Regions from separate parts of the Gracilibacillus saliphilus genome, predicted to be linked through region 3. Evidence: riboswitches for the same ligand, from Rfam matches in the RefSeq annotation. Region 3 holds a riboswitch; each other region holds the start of a gene.

What was found. Region 3 has a riboswitch for thiamine pyrophosphate ahead of GHT08_RS13280 (ABC transporter substrate-binding protein). Riboswitches for the same ligand answer to the same signal wherever they lie in the genome.
Region 1: another riboswitch for thiamine pyrophosphate. It lies ahead of tenA (thiaminase II); the one in region 3 lies ahead of GHT08_RS13280 (ABC transporter substrate-binding protein).
Region 2: another riboswitch for thiamine pyrophosphate. It lies ahead of thiW (energy coupling factor transporter S component ThiW); the one in region 3 lies ahead of GHT08_RS13280 (ABC transporter substrate-binding protein).

What each region holds. Positions count from the first base shown of each region.
Region 1 covers NZ_WJEB01000031.1:19,239-23,515, forward strand. Annotated here, with positions in the region: gene GHT08_RS17070 (hypothetical protein) at 1-49, opposite strand, end outside; gene GHT08_RS17075 (CynX/NimT family MFS transporter) at 189-1,382, opposite strand; gene lepB (signal peptidase I) at 1,582-2,130, shown strand; TPP riboswitch at 2,191-2,298, shown strand; gene tenA (thiaminase II) at 2,406-3,104, shown strand; gene thiD (bifunctional hydroxymethylpyrimidine kinase/phosphomethylpyrimidine kinase) at 3,097-3,921, shown strand; gene thiM (hydroxyethylthiazole kinase) at 3,918-4,277, shown strand, end outside.
Region 2 covers NZ_WJEB01000002.1:147,813-152,089, reverse strand. Annotated here, with positions in the region: gene GHT08_RS04950 (Cof-type HAD-IIB family hydrolase) at 1-577, opposite strand, end outside; gene GHT08_RS04945 (ring-cleaving dioxygenase) at 668-1,642, opposite strand; TPP riboswitch at 1,762-1,876, shown strand; gene thiW (energy coupling factor transporter S component ThiW) at 1,956-2,456, shown strand; gene GHT08_RS04935 (indolepyruvate ferredoxin oxidoreductase subunit alpha) at 2,556-2,795, opposite strand; gene GHT08_RS04930 (aldo/keto reductase) at 3,183-4,022, opposite strand.
Region 3 covers NZ_WJEB01000019.1:104,511-108,787, reverse strand. Annotated here, with positions in the region: gene GHT08_RS13290 (DUF3221 domain-containing protein) at 59-1,036, shown strand; gene wrbA (NAD(P)H:quinone oxidoreductase) at 1,193-1,792, shown strand; TPP riboswitch at 1,893-2,002, shown strand; gene GHT08_RS13280 (ABC transporter substrate-binding protein) at 2,083-3,057, shown strand; gene GHT08_RS13275 (thiamine-binding protein) at 3,071-3,364, shown strand; gene GHT08_RS13270 (ABC transporter permease) at 3,508-4,266, shown strand; gene GHT08_RS13265 (ABC transporter ATP-binding protein) at 4,263-4,277, shown strand, end outside.

The sequences.
Region 1 (4,277 bases), on a different contig from region 3:
AGTGAGAAATGGTTAACATCATCATGACAAGAATGAGGGATTTTCTCATATACTCAACCATCTCCCTTTTTCTATTCATTTATTCAGTATATACCTGATCAACAGACCAGTAAAGTGACTTTCCTCATAATTTACAATTCTTTTAATATCGGACAAAAACGTTCGTAATGAAAAAATTCACAAATGAATTATAATACTTTCTTGTTTCTGCTGGCCCCTAAACCAAAAACAGTCATGATTAATGTAACAAATAGTATCGTCATAATAGAAGGCTGCCAATGGTTGGTAATGTCAAAAATAAGTCCAATGACTATCGGTCCAATCGATGCTAATAGGTAACCAAAAGATTGTGCCATTCCTGATAATTCAGCAGCTTGTCTTGCATTAGTAGTCCTTAGACCGAGCAAGGCTAAAGCCAAGCTTATGCTAGCTCCTAACATCATGCCAATTAGTGTAATCGCAATAGTAGTCCCTATGATACCAGGTTCAAAATATAGCATGCTATAACCGATAATGCCTGACATCCCAAAAACGGCAACGACAGGTTGTTGGTTTTTCAGCTTACCTGCAATAACAGGAGTAAAGAAAGTAGCAGGCAAACTGATGAATTGCATGTATGCTACATACCATCCAGCAACTGACCCTGAGAAATCATTGGAAATCAATATTTCAGCTAACCATGAAATCGTTACATAAAATAAGAAAGATTGTAATCCCATAAAAAGCGTGACTTGCCAGGCAACAGGTGAACGCAATAATTGAACAGTGCTCGGTTCGTATAGTTCCTTATCTTCTTTAATGGGCGCTTTGTTCATCGCGATAAGCCAGACAACTATACCGATAATCACGAGTAAACTCCAGCTAGCTAATGACCATTGCCATCCAAGTCCAGCAGTTGTTGTAAGTGGTACACTGAAACCTGAGGCTAATGCGGCGAAAATGGACATCGATGTTGTATAAACACCTGTCATTAAACCGATTTTCTCAGGGAAATTACTTTTAATGAGACTTGGTAAAATAACATTAATGATCGCAATACCGACACCGATTAATATGGTACCGACAAATAATAAGGTAATGGATGCTGTGGAGCGGATCCAAATACCAATCAATAATGTGATAAGTCCATATAGTAATGCTTTTTCATTAGTAGTCCGATTGGCAATCCTCGGTGCTATGGGTGACATAAAGCCAAAGGCGATGAGCGGCAAGCTGGTTAAAAAGCCTGCACTCCAATTGCTGATCGATAATTCTTCACGGATGATGCCAATGATAGGACCGACTGAAGTGATTGCGGGTCTTAAATTAAAGGCTAACAGAATAATGCCAATGATAAAAAGAATCGTATAATGCTTTTTTGTTAAGTGTGGACCTTTTTCCATTTTTTCACCTTATTTCTATGTTTTTATTAACAAATGTCATACAAAATATGCTAAAATAAGTAAGAAACTATTAGTAAAATTCGCATTATAATAGAATAACATACATAAAGTAAGACTTCCATTAGTGGGGGTCTTATGGATGGTTCGCACCGTGGATCAATCACAAGTGGAAGTTAACTATGATGAAAGAAGGTCTACAATGGAGAATAAGGTCGTTAAAGAATTACTATCATGGTTGAAGGCGTTGTTGGTTGCTGTTATTATTGTGCTTCTGTGTCGGCACTTTTTGATTACTCCTTCCGTTGTGAAAGGCGAATCGATGATGCCAAATTTAGAAAATGGCGACCGGATTATTTTGAGTAAGATCAGTAGTATTGATCGCTTTGATGAAATTGCCTTCAAAGCACCGGATTCAAATGATAATTATGTTAAGAGAATAATAGGTTTTCCCGGTGATACGATTGAAATGAAAGATGACAACTTATATATTAATGGGAAGCTCTATGAAGAGACGTATCTTGATGACTCGAAAGCAGCACTGACTGATGGCCAGAAGCTAACAAATGATTTTACTTTAAAAGAATTAACTGGTAAGGAACAAGTTCCTGAAGGGAAAATATTTGTTTTAGGTGATAATCGGAGAGTTAGTAAAGATAGTCGAGAATTTGGCTTTGTAGATGAAGATGCTGTTATTGGAGATGTTAAAATGCGTATATGGCCAATTGAATCATTTGGAATCATTAAATAGGTAAGGCTAAACTTGACAATTTACCGTATCCGTGTTTTATTGGTAATAACTTCATAATAGAAATTCCGCTAGGGGTGCTGCATGAGCAGCTGAGATAAGAATGTATTTCTTGATCCCTTTGAACCTGAACTGGTTAAGACCAGCGTAGGAAAGTGGAGTCGGATGGTGTGTGAACGACATACACCTCATTTTTGATATGGACTATTCAAAAGCCGCTCCGCTACCCGCGAGCGGCTTTTTATTATGAAAATATATATTTTCTGGAGGCAGGAGAAATGACATTTAGTCAAGAATTGCGTGTAGCGGCAGATGATATTTACCAAGGTATTTTTGAACACCCTTTTGTAGTTGGAATTGGAGAAGGAAATTTGCACAAAGAAGCGATCATTCATTATGTGAAAGCAGATTTTGAGTATCTCAATGCTTTTATGAACATCTATGGTATCGCCATCGCCAAAAGCAACACTAGAGAAGATATGACATATTTCTATGAAAAGATCGGTTTTATCCTGAATAGTGAAATTCATCCACATCATAATTTATGTCAGGTTGCAGGTGTTGGTTACGATGAGTTGCAAGGATACCCTTTACCACCGACAGCAAATCATTATGTAGCCCATATGAAAAGTGTCGCACAACAAGGAAGTATCGGGGAATTAATCGCAGCATTGTTACCTTGTCCCTGGACATATTTAGAGATCGGACATTACTTAAAAGAAAAGTATCAACCAACGGAAGAACATCCTTTTTATGAGTGGATTACATTTTACGCTAAGGAAGATACAGCATCAGTGACAACGGAACTGTGTGAGCGTTTAGATAAATGGGCAGAACAAGTTGGAGAAGAAGAGAAACAGAAAGCTAAATTAGCTTTTATTAAAAGCTGTCAGCTAGAGTATTTATTCTGGGAAATGGCTTATCAGGTGGAAGAATGGCCGTTTTCATTTGCTGGAAAGGGGAAGCAACATGCATAAAGTAGCGTCAGCACTCACAATAGCTGGAACAGATCCTTCAGGTGGTGCAGGAATTCAAGCGGATTTAAAAGTATTCCAAGAACAGGAAGTTTACGGAATGAGTGTGATTACTTCCCTCGTAGCGCAAAACACGCTAGGTGTTCAGGATGTACAGCATTTAAGCATTGATTTTATTGAAAAACAATTAGATGCCGTTTTAACGGATATTCCACCACAAGCAATGAAGACAGGAATGATCGCTACTGTTGATATGATGGAATTAATAGCTAAAAAATTAGCAAATACGGATATTCCTTACGTGATTGATCCAGTTATGGTGGCCAAAAGTGGTGATTCATTAATGGATGAGAAATCAAGACAGGTCATTCGCAATACGTTGATTCCGCATGCTACAGTGGTGACGCCAAATGTACCAGAAGCAGAAATTCTAGTAGGTTTCGATATTCACGATAATCAAGATGCAGAAAAAGCAGCGAAAGTAATTGTTAATGATCTTGGTGCGAAGGCTGCGGTTGTCAAAGGTGGTCATTTAGAAGGAGCAGCAGTAGACGTTCTATATGACGGTGAAGATTTCTACTATCTAAAAGCTGACCGTTTTGAAACGAAGCATACACATGGTACAGGTTGTACATTTTCGGCTGCGATAACTGCCGAATTGGCAAAAGGTAAGCAGATAAAAGACGCGGTAGTTATTGGTAAGGACTTTATTACTGATGCTATTCAATACCCTCTCGAATTAGGTAGTGGGCATGGTCCGACTAACCATTGGGGCTACAGGCTAAAAAGTTTACCTGGACAAAGGGAGGTATCTAAGTGAGCCATTTAATTGAAGAAGTGAGAAAGCAGCAACCATTGATTCATAATATCACCAATCAAGTCGTCATGAACTTTACAGCAAATGGATTATATGCTGTCGGTGCAGCCCCAGTGATGGCTAATGCTAAAGAAGAAGTAGAAGAAATGGCGCAAATGGCAAGTAGCCTCGTTTTAAATATTGGTACATTGACAACGGAACAAATTGATGCGATGATTTTGGCCGGTAAAGCTGCCAATCAAGCAGGGGTTCCCGTTGTATTAGACCCGGTTGGTGTAGGTGCGACTACTTTCCGTACAAACTCAGCTAAACGTATCTTGCAAGAAGTCAACGTAACATGTATTAGAGGTAATGCTGGA
Region 2 (4,277 bases), on a different contig from region 3:
TGGTAAAATTCGTTTCACTTTTCATCTTCTTCAGCTCTTCAATCCATACTTTCATTTTTTCATGGTCTTTTGTAAAGCAGTACATTTTCGCATACTTCTGTTCTGGTAAATGGTCATGCCAATGAATATCCTGCTCGATTGCGGCTTCTCTTTCCAGCCATTCATTGATTCCTACTTCATCAGGCTTGTCTCCGCTGATCATGGACTCCATATATCCTCGATCCGCTTTTAAGGAAAGTCGCTCCCCGTCATTGGGATGTACCTCATAATAAATACGGTGAGTTCTTGCAGATTCTATAACTTTATCCACAAGTTCTGTGGATAAGCTATGTTCTAACAGTTTTTCTCCAGCAACATATGTAATCATACCATTTGCTGTAACAAAGCCGTCCAATTCTAAGTCAGATGGTGCAGAGTCAAACACTTCATTATAAGAACGACCTGTCACGATAAACACTCGTATTCCTGTTTTTCTTATCTTTTGAATAATGTCGAGTGTGTTTTCCGTTAATTGATTGTAATTATTCAGCAATGTGCCATCCATATCTAAACAAATTGCTTTTGGTGAAAATGTCATGTTACGGTCCCCCTTTAAACTAGCCGATAACTAGTATAGCACATGAGCTATAAGCTCACCATCGACTAATACCGATGAATGAGCTTAGACTCACTTATCTATTTTTGTTTCTAAAGGAAGAAGATTGGCTTCGATTTCGTCGCGCTTATCTTCCAGAAATGGTGGCAGGGCAATGCTTTCCCCTAGGTGTTCAACTTTTTCATCTGTATCAAATCCTGGCCCATCTGTCGCTAGTTCAATCAATATACCATTAGGTTCACGAAAATATAACGATTGAAAATAATATCGATCGACAAGCCCTGAGTTTGGCAATCGTTCCTTAGTAATTCTCTTATGCCAGTGTTCAAGTTCTTGATAATCGGCTACACGAAATGCGACATGATGTACACTCCCCCTTCCAGGACGCTCCTTTTGTAATTCCGGGCGAACTTCGATATGCACTTCTGCACCTGTACCACCTTCGCCTGTTTCAAACACTTGTATGTTTGCTTGGTCATCAGAACTAGTGTAGGACCCTGCATCACGGAATCCAAGTACCCCTGATAAAATTCTTTTAGTTGGTGCTAAATCTGGGACAGTAAATCGAACAGGTCCCAATCCCGTAATACCATATTCCTTTGGTACTGAACTTTTATCCCATGGTTTACCTGCTGCTACCCCTTTGTTATTTTCGTCAGATACGAGAACAAGACGCTGTCCTTCATGATCTTGAAAAGGTAATATTTTACGCCCGAATTTTTCTCCAATTCCGTCGTGGACAACATCATTATCGTCCAAGCGATCTTCCCAGTAATGTAACGCCTCATCACTAGTAACCCTTAAAGAAGTATAAGATATACTATTATTACCTGGATACGTATGACCCGCATTCGTTATTTCAAAAAAGGTTAAATCTGTTCCAGGTCGTCCGATTTCATCTGCGTAAAATAAATGATACATACTTGGATCATCCTGATTTACTGTTTTTTTAACTAAGCGCAATCCTAAAACATCTGTATAAAAATGATAATTGTCTTTAGCACTAGCTGTAATAGCTGACACATGGTGAATTCCTTTAAGTTCCATAAGATGCCTCCTTCATTATTGTTAAAATCATTATAAACCTTTTACTATCTCGATTTCAAAGTAATGACATCTTGACAATTAGCTTTTTTTTGCTACAATCTTGGTAATTACATAAGTGTTATCACTACTAGGGGTGCTTGTTTTGTACAAGCTGAGAAAAAAGCATTTACAGCTTTTTAACTCTAAGAACCTGATCTGGTTTATACCAGCGGAGGGAAGTAGCTAAACTATTTGCATGGTATAGCCAGGTTCTGATTAGGAATCTGGTTTTTTTACTTAGTGATGCACTTTCTATTTTTATAGGAGGATTTGCATGAATCGTACGTTATTATTAACCACTATGGCTGTTTTTATTGCGATCGGTACATTAGGTTCCCAATTTTTATGGTTTCCAACCGGAATTGCCAAAGCATATCCTGTACAACATGCCGTTAATGTGATGGCAGCTGTAACTCTTGGTCCTGTTCCCGCTGTTATCATAGCTGTTACTATCGGGCTTTTACGTAATTTATTAGGAATAGGAACTTTGCTTGCATTTCCAGGTGGTATGATTGGAGCATTACTTGCTGGTTATTTATATCGATGGACGAGAAAAAGAGTCATGGCAGGATTAGGAGAAATAATCGGTACTGGTGTGATAGGTGCTTTACTATCTGTTCCATTTGCCAAATTATTGATGGGAAGTTCAGTTGGCGCTCTAGCATTTTTACCAGGATTCCTTGTTAGCAGTGTAACAGGAGCTATTATCGGTCTCTTGATTTTATCTAAAATAAAACATACTACTTTGATGCAACAACCCGTTTCGAGTAAGTAAGCAAAAGTGAAAATGGTTAACCGAGCTTTAAGATTCGTTACTTATAAGGTCGATCCATTAGAAAAAAGAAAGCGACCACTTCCAAAATGGTCGCTTTCTTTAATCTTTTGCAAAAAAGGCTTCTGCTTTTTCTAAATATAATTCTTGATCTGGAGTAAGATCATACTCCTCTTCAATTGCATCTACCGGACATACTGCTTTACATGCTCCACAATCGATACAAATATCTGGATCTATATAAAATTGATCTGGTCCTTCAACAATACAGTCTACCGGACACACTGTTGTACATTCGCCAGATTTTTCTGTTTCACATGGTTCTGTTATTACAAATGCCATCTTGCATCCTCCTAGATGTTTATCTATCTGTTATTTACGATACATCATGTTCGACTAAAATTGCAAGTGTCCGATAAGAAAAGCGCAAAGCGTCCGCTTAAAACAAGAGTGAATCTAACAATTAGAATAAGAGGTTTTCCGCGTAAGAAGTTAGCCTGTGATAGTCCCGTACCTCTTTTAAAGAGATAGCTTTTTTATTATGCAGTTGTTTATTGCGAAATGGGACTTGTTTATTGCGAAACATTGCTTCTTTATTGCGAAACACTGCTTCTTTATAATCAAAAAACGTTGATCAACCATTGCATTTTAAAAAATAGAAGAGTAAGTTCTCTCGTCCTCATTAAACAAGAACCCACTTCATTTAGAAACGGGTTCTTATTTTAAAAATTATCGCTTATTAAATTCGTCCGGGTCTGGACCGACACGCTCTTCTTTATTCATATCTTGAATTAATTTCATTTCCTCTTCTGTTAATTCAAAATCAAATACATCTGCATTATCTTGAATACGATGTTGTTTTACTGATTTCGGAATAGTCACAACCTCTTGTTGTAGATCCCACCGCAAAATAACTTGAGCTGTTGATTTACCATGACGTTTCGCAATATCTGTTAATGTTGGATCATCTAATATTTTCCCTTGTTTCAGTGGAGACCACGCCTCTAGCTGAATATTATGTTGTTTACAGAATTCATGTAAACTACGTTGTTGTAAATGTGGATGATATTCAACTTGGTTTACCATTGGTGCTACTTGAGCTTCACTGATCAAATCTTCTAAATGGTGCTCCTTAAAGTTACTTACACCGATCGCGCGGATTTTTCCATCGTTATATAATTTCTCCATCGCCTTCCAGGACTCTTTATATTTATTTAGTTCTGGAACTGGCCAATGAATTAAATATAAATCTAAATATTCCAGTCCCAATTTATTTAAACTTGTTTCGAAAGCTTGAAGAGTTTCTTCGTAACCTTGATCTCCATTCCAAAGCTTAGAAGTAATAAATAATTCTTCACGAGGAATACCAGAATCTTTGATTGCTTTTCCTACACCTTCTTCATTACCATAAACGGCTGCCGTATCAATACTTTTATAGCCGTGTTCTAGTGCCCACTTAACAGAATTATAAACTTCTTCTCCTTCTTCCACTAAGAAAACACCTAGACCAAACCATGGCATCTTTACACCATTATGTAGTGTAGTAGTTGCTTGCAAACTATTTACCATCTCAAATTCCTCCTTTGTTCATTGTCTATAATATCTTGCCACAATCTACAAAAAATGAAAAATGTTGTGCTCATAAGAAAAACCGGCAAATCCCGCCGGACCATTATTACTAAGGTAGTAATGATGAAATATTTGGACAGCTTGACCACCACTCCGGCTGCCCACTTCCCTTTCCGTGGGGTTTGCCCTTCAGCTAACTTTTTTGAGCAAAGCCCGCTCAAAAAAGTGGATCTTCAGGCCAAACAATTCCCACTG
Region 3 (4,277 bases):
TTTTTAGTGTAACCTTTTTCAAAGGGCAACGACTAATAGAAAAAGGGAGGCGATTGTGTTGAAATATGTACTCGGTATTATCACGATATTATTCGTAACTGCTTGTGGTACAAATTTGGATAACGGGAATAAATCGCAAGATGATGAAAATAATGATGTGCAAAATGTGATGGAAGGTTATGTCGCTAACATAGGGGACAATAGTGTATTAGTTGTCGAGAATCGATTAGATCCATCCATTTCTGAGTTCCATCCAGAACAGCATGAAGAAGCAGGGAATGCAATTAGTTTCAGCCTCGACAATATAGAAGATAGCATGGCTGATTCACTTATGAGAGGCGAAAAAGTTCAAGTCACCCATGGTGCAGTTGCAGAATCCTATCCAGGACAAAGTAGTGCAATTGCCATAAAGCGGATCGTTGATGAAGAACATGATATGGTCATTGCACCTGATGAAACGATAAACTTAGTCGCTTTGGAACAATTTATTCAAAAAACAGAAAACAATGAGGAAGCCACCATGCGAGGGGTAAACATTACAGTTGAAGGTAGCTCTGTGTTTGATACTTATATTTTTCAGAATGGAGAGTATACCGTAAAAGAAGATGCGACGCAAGATAACTTTGTTGAAGTAGAAACAATAAGTGAAGTATCCTGTCAACAATTAGAGTATTACTTAACAGATGATCAAAACATTATGTTTGAATTGACAGGTTGTGATAACGACACTGGAGTATTAGCGATAGCAAATCTCCCCTTTAAAGATATGATAGTTCCTGAAGACATCTATCACCGTGTTAAGGTGATCGTAGGTGATGAGGTTGTATTGGATACAACTGAAGAATCCGAAAAAGAGGAGATTATTACAAAAATACGTGAGGGTACACCACAATCTGTAATGGCGATGACCATGATGGCTCCAGAAGGGGAAATTATTTTATATGGCAAACAAGCAATCATTCATTTTGATTATCAGGAAGTAGGAAATGTGATCCGTTATAATACGTTGGTTGAGGCAGGCTTAACGTTTGATTAAACATGGAGCATAACACCATGTTTTTCTCAATCATTTATCTTGAAACTGAGATAATCATATGGTAAATTGTTAATATCTCGATTCCGAGATAAATGCATAGATTTTATTAAACGGGGCAAACCAATAATATCTAACAAGAAAAGGAGTTTTATCAATATGGTAAAAGTAGCAGTAGTTTATTATAGTTCTACAGGTATAAACTATCAATTAGCAAACTGGGCAGCAGACGCAGTAAAAGAAGCAGGAGCGGAAGTAAGAGTAGTAAGAGTTGCTGAAACAGCACCAAAAGAAGCGATTGCTCAAAATCCTGGCTGGCAAAAACACGTGGAAGAAACCAAAGATGTTCCTGTTGCAACAACGGAAGACTTAGAATGGGCAGATGCTATCATCTTCAGTACGCCAACTCGTTTTGGAAATGTTGCTTCTCAAATGAAGCAATTTATCGACACGCAAGGTGGGCTATGGGCATCAGGTAAGACTGTTAACAAAGTAGTAAGTGCGATGACTTCAGCTTCTAATCCCCATGGTGGACAGGAAGCTACTGTTTTAAGTCTTTATACATCTATGATGCATTGGGGTGCCATCATTGTTCCTCCAGGATATTCCGATGATTCACTATTTGCAGCTGGCGGTAATCCATATGGTACAAGTGTTACCCAAAGCCAGGAAGACGGCTCTATGGTAGAAAATGTTCAAGATGCGGTTAAACATCAGGCAAAACGTGTTGTTGAAGTAGCTAGTAAAATTCATGGATAATAATTAAAAAACGAATCTCTTTTATTAGAGGTTCGTTTTTTAAATGGTCAAAACTTGAAGAAAAACACGAATTATGTCAAAGTAGAAGTTAGCAATATTATATGAAATGTAGGGGGACCGGTGTTGCCGGTTGAGACTGTATCCGTAAGATGCTGACCCTTAGAACCTGATCTGGTTAGCACCAGCGTAGGGAACATATGAGATGAGATATCTGTATGCGCCCTAGGCTATAAGTCTAGGGCGCTTTCTTATATGTTCCGCTAAAAAGATAAAAAATAGGGGGATTCATCATGAAAAAATTTTTATTTGCCATAATAGGTATGTTTATACTCGCAGGTTGCGGGAATGAAGAAAGCACACCAGAAGAATTAGAAGAAGTTACCTTAGTATTAGATTGGACACCTAACACTAATCATACCGGACTGTATGTTGCGCAATCAAAAGAATATTTCGCAGATGAAGGATTAGATGTAGAGATCGTTATGCCAGGAGAAGCAGGAGCAGATCAGACTGTAGCTTCAGGTCAAGCAGAATTTGGTATTAGTTATCAAGAACAAGTAACAGAAGCCCGCACACAAGATATTCCGCTCGTATCGATTGCAGCAGTAATCCAACACAATACTTCCGGATTTGCCGCACCAGTGGAAAAAGAAATCACATCTCCTGTAGATTTTGCCGGAAAAACGTATGGTGGTTGGGGTGCTCCTGTTGAATCGGCAGTTATTGATGCGTTAATGAAACAGGAAGATGCATCTGTTGAAGATGTCGAGATCGTCAATATGGGCAATACTGACTTTTTCACAGCAGTTGAACGTGATGTAGATTTTGCTTGGATTTACTATGGCTGGACTGGAATCGAAGCAGAACTTCGAGGTAAGGAAATTGATATGATTTATCTTACAGACTATTCAGAAAAACTAGACTACTATACACCTGTTATTACCACAAATGAAGAGATGATCGAAGAAAATCCAGAAACAATCAAAAAATTCGTGGCAGCAGTTAATCGCGGTTATCAGGATGCGATAGACAATCCAGAAGAAGCAGCTGACATTTTAATAGAAGCGCAACCAGATTTAGACGAAGAATTAGTTCATGCCAGTCAGGAATGGATATCACCAAGATACCAAGATGATGCGGATAGATGGGGCGAACAATCAGAAGAAGTCTGGAGCAATTACGCAGAATTCATGTTTGAAAATGACCTATTAGAACGCGAACTAGACGTTGATGCAGCATATACAAACGAATTTTTACCAGAATAATGGAGGGGTATGAATGGCTGAAGCATTAGTTAGTGTACAAATCATTCCGAAGACACCTAATGGGGAAGATTCAATTCCTTTTGTTGATGAAGCAATCAAGATTATCGAACAAGCAGGTGTCTACTATCAAGTTCATCCATTAGAAACAACAATGGAGGGCGAACTGGCAAAGTTATTAACTGTTATCGAAAAAATGAATCAACGTATGCATGAGTTAGACTGCCCAAGTGTGATTTCGCAAGTGAAGATCTATTCACAAAAAGATCATCAAGCTTCCATGAGTGAATTGACGAAGAAGTATCGTTAATTGGAAAAGTGTCCAGTAAATTCCGGAAAGTGTCCAGCAAATTAAAAAAAGTGTCCAGAAAAAGGTCAAAAGTGTCCAATAAATCACGAAAAGTGTCCAGTAAACATTAAAAAGTGTCCAGTAAACCAATAGGAGCATGCTCTATGTTTAGAAAGTCTTTTTTACCAGTCAGTTTGATCGTCGGTATTTTAATTATATGGGAATTATCCAGTCGGATATTAGCTATTCCGACCTGGGTTCTTCCTGCACCTACTGTTATTATACAAGAGGCGATTAATGGCTGGAGTAATTATCAGCATCATATCTTATCAACTGTATTTTTAACTGTGAGCGGATTTGCCATTGGTGTAAGTGTAGGTTTACTCATTGCGATTATGCTTCATCTAATGCCTAAAATCCGTGAAGCACTCTATCCATTGCTGATTATGTCGCAAAATATCCCGATTATTGTACTCGCACCTTTACTTGTTATTTGGTTTGGATTTGGTGTTACACCTAAACTATTAATTATTACATTAGTATGTTTCTTCCCGGTTGCGGTATCGACAATCGATGGATTAAGACATACAAATCCGGAATTAATTCATTATATGAAAATGGCTGGTGCAACGAAGAAACAAATTTTCACAAAACTGGAGCTGCCTCATGCAGTTCCACAAATGTTTTCCGGACTAAAAATTTCCGCTACCTATAGTGTTATGGGAGCTGTCATCTCGGAATGGTTAGGTGCTAACAAAGGAATTGGTGTATACATGACGCTAGCCTCATCATCATTCCGTACTGATCGAGTTTTTGTAGCGATTTTATTTATTATGATCTTATGCCTGATTTTTTTCGCTATTATCATTGCTGCAGAAAAAATCATTTTAAAATGGCATCCGGGTAAGGGGGAACAGTCATGAGTACGCTAGAA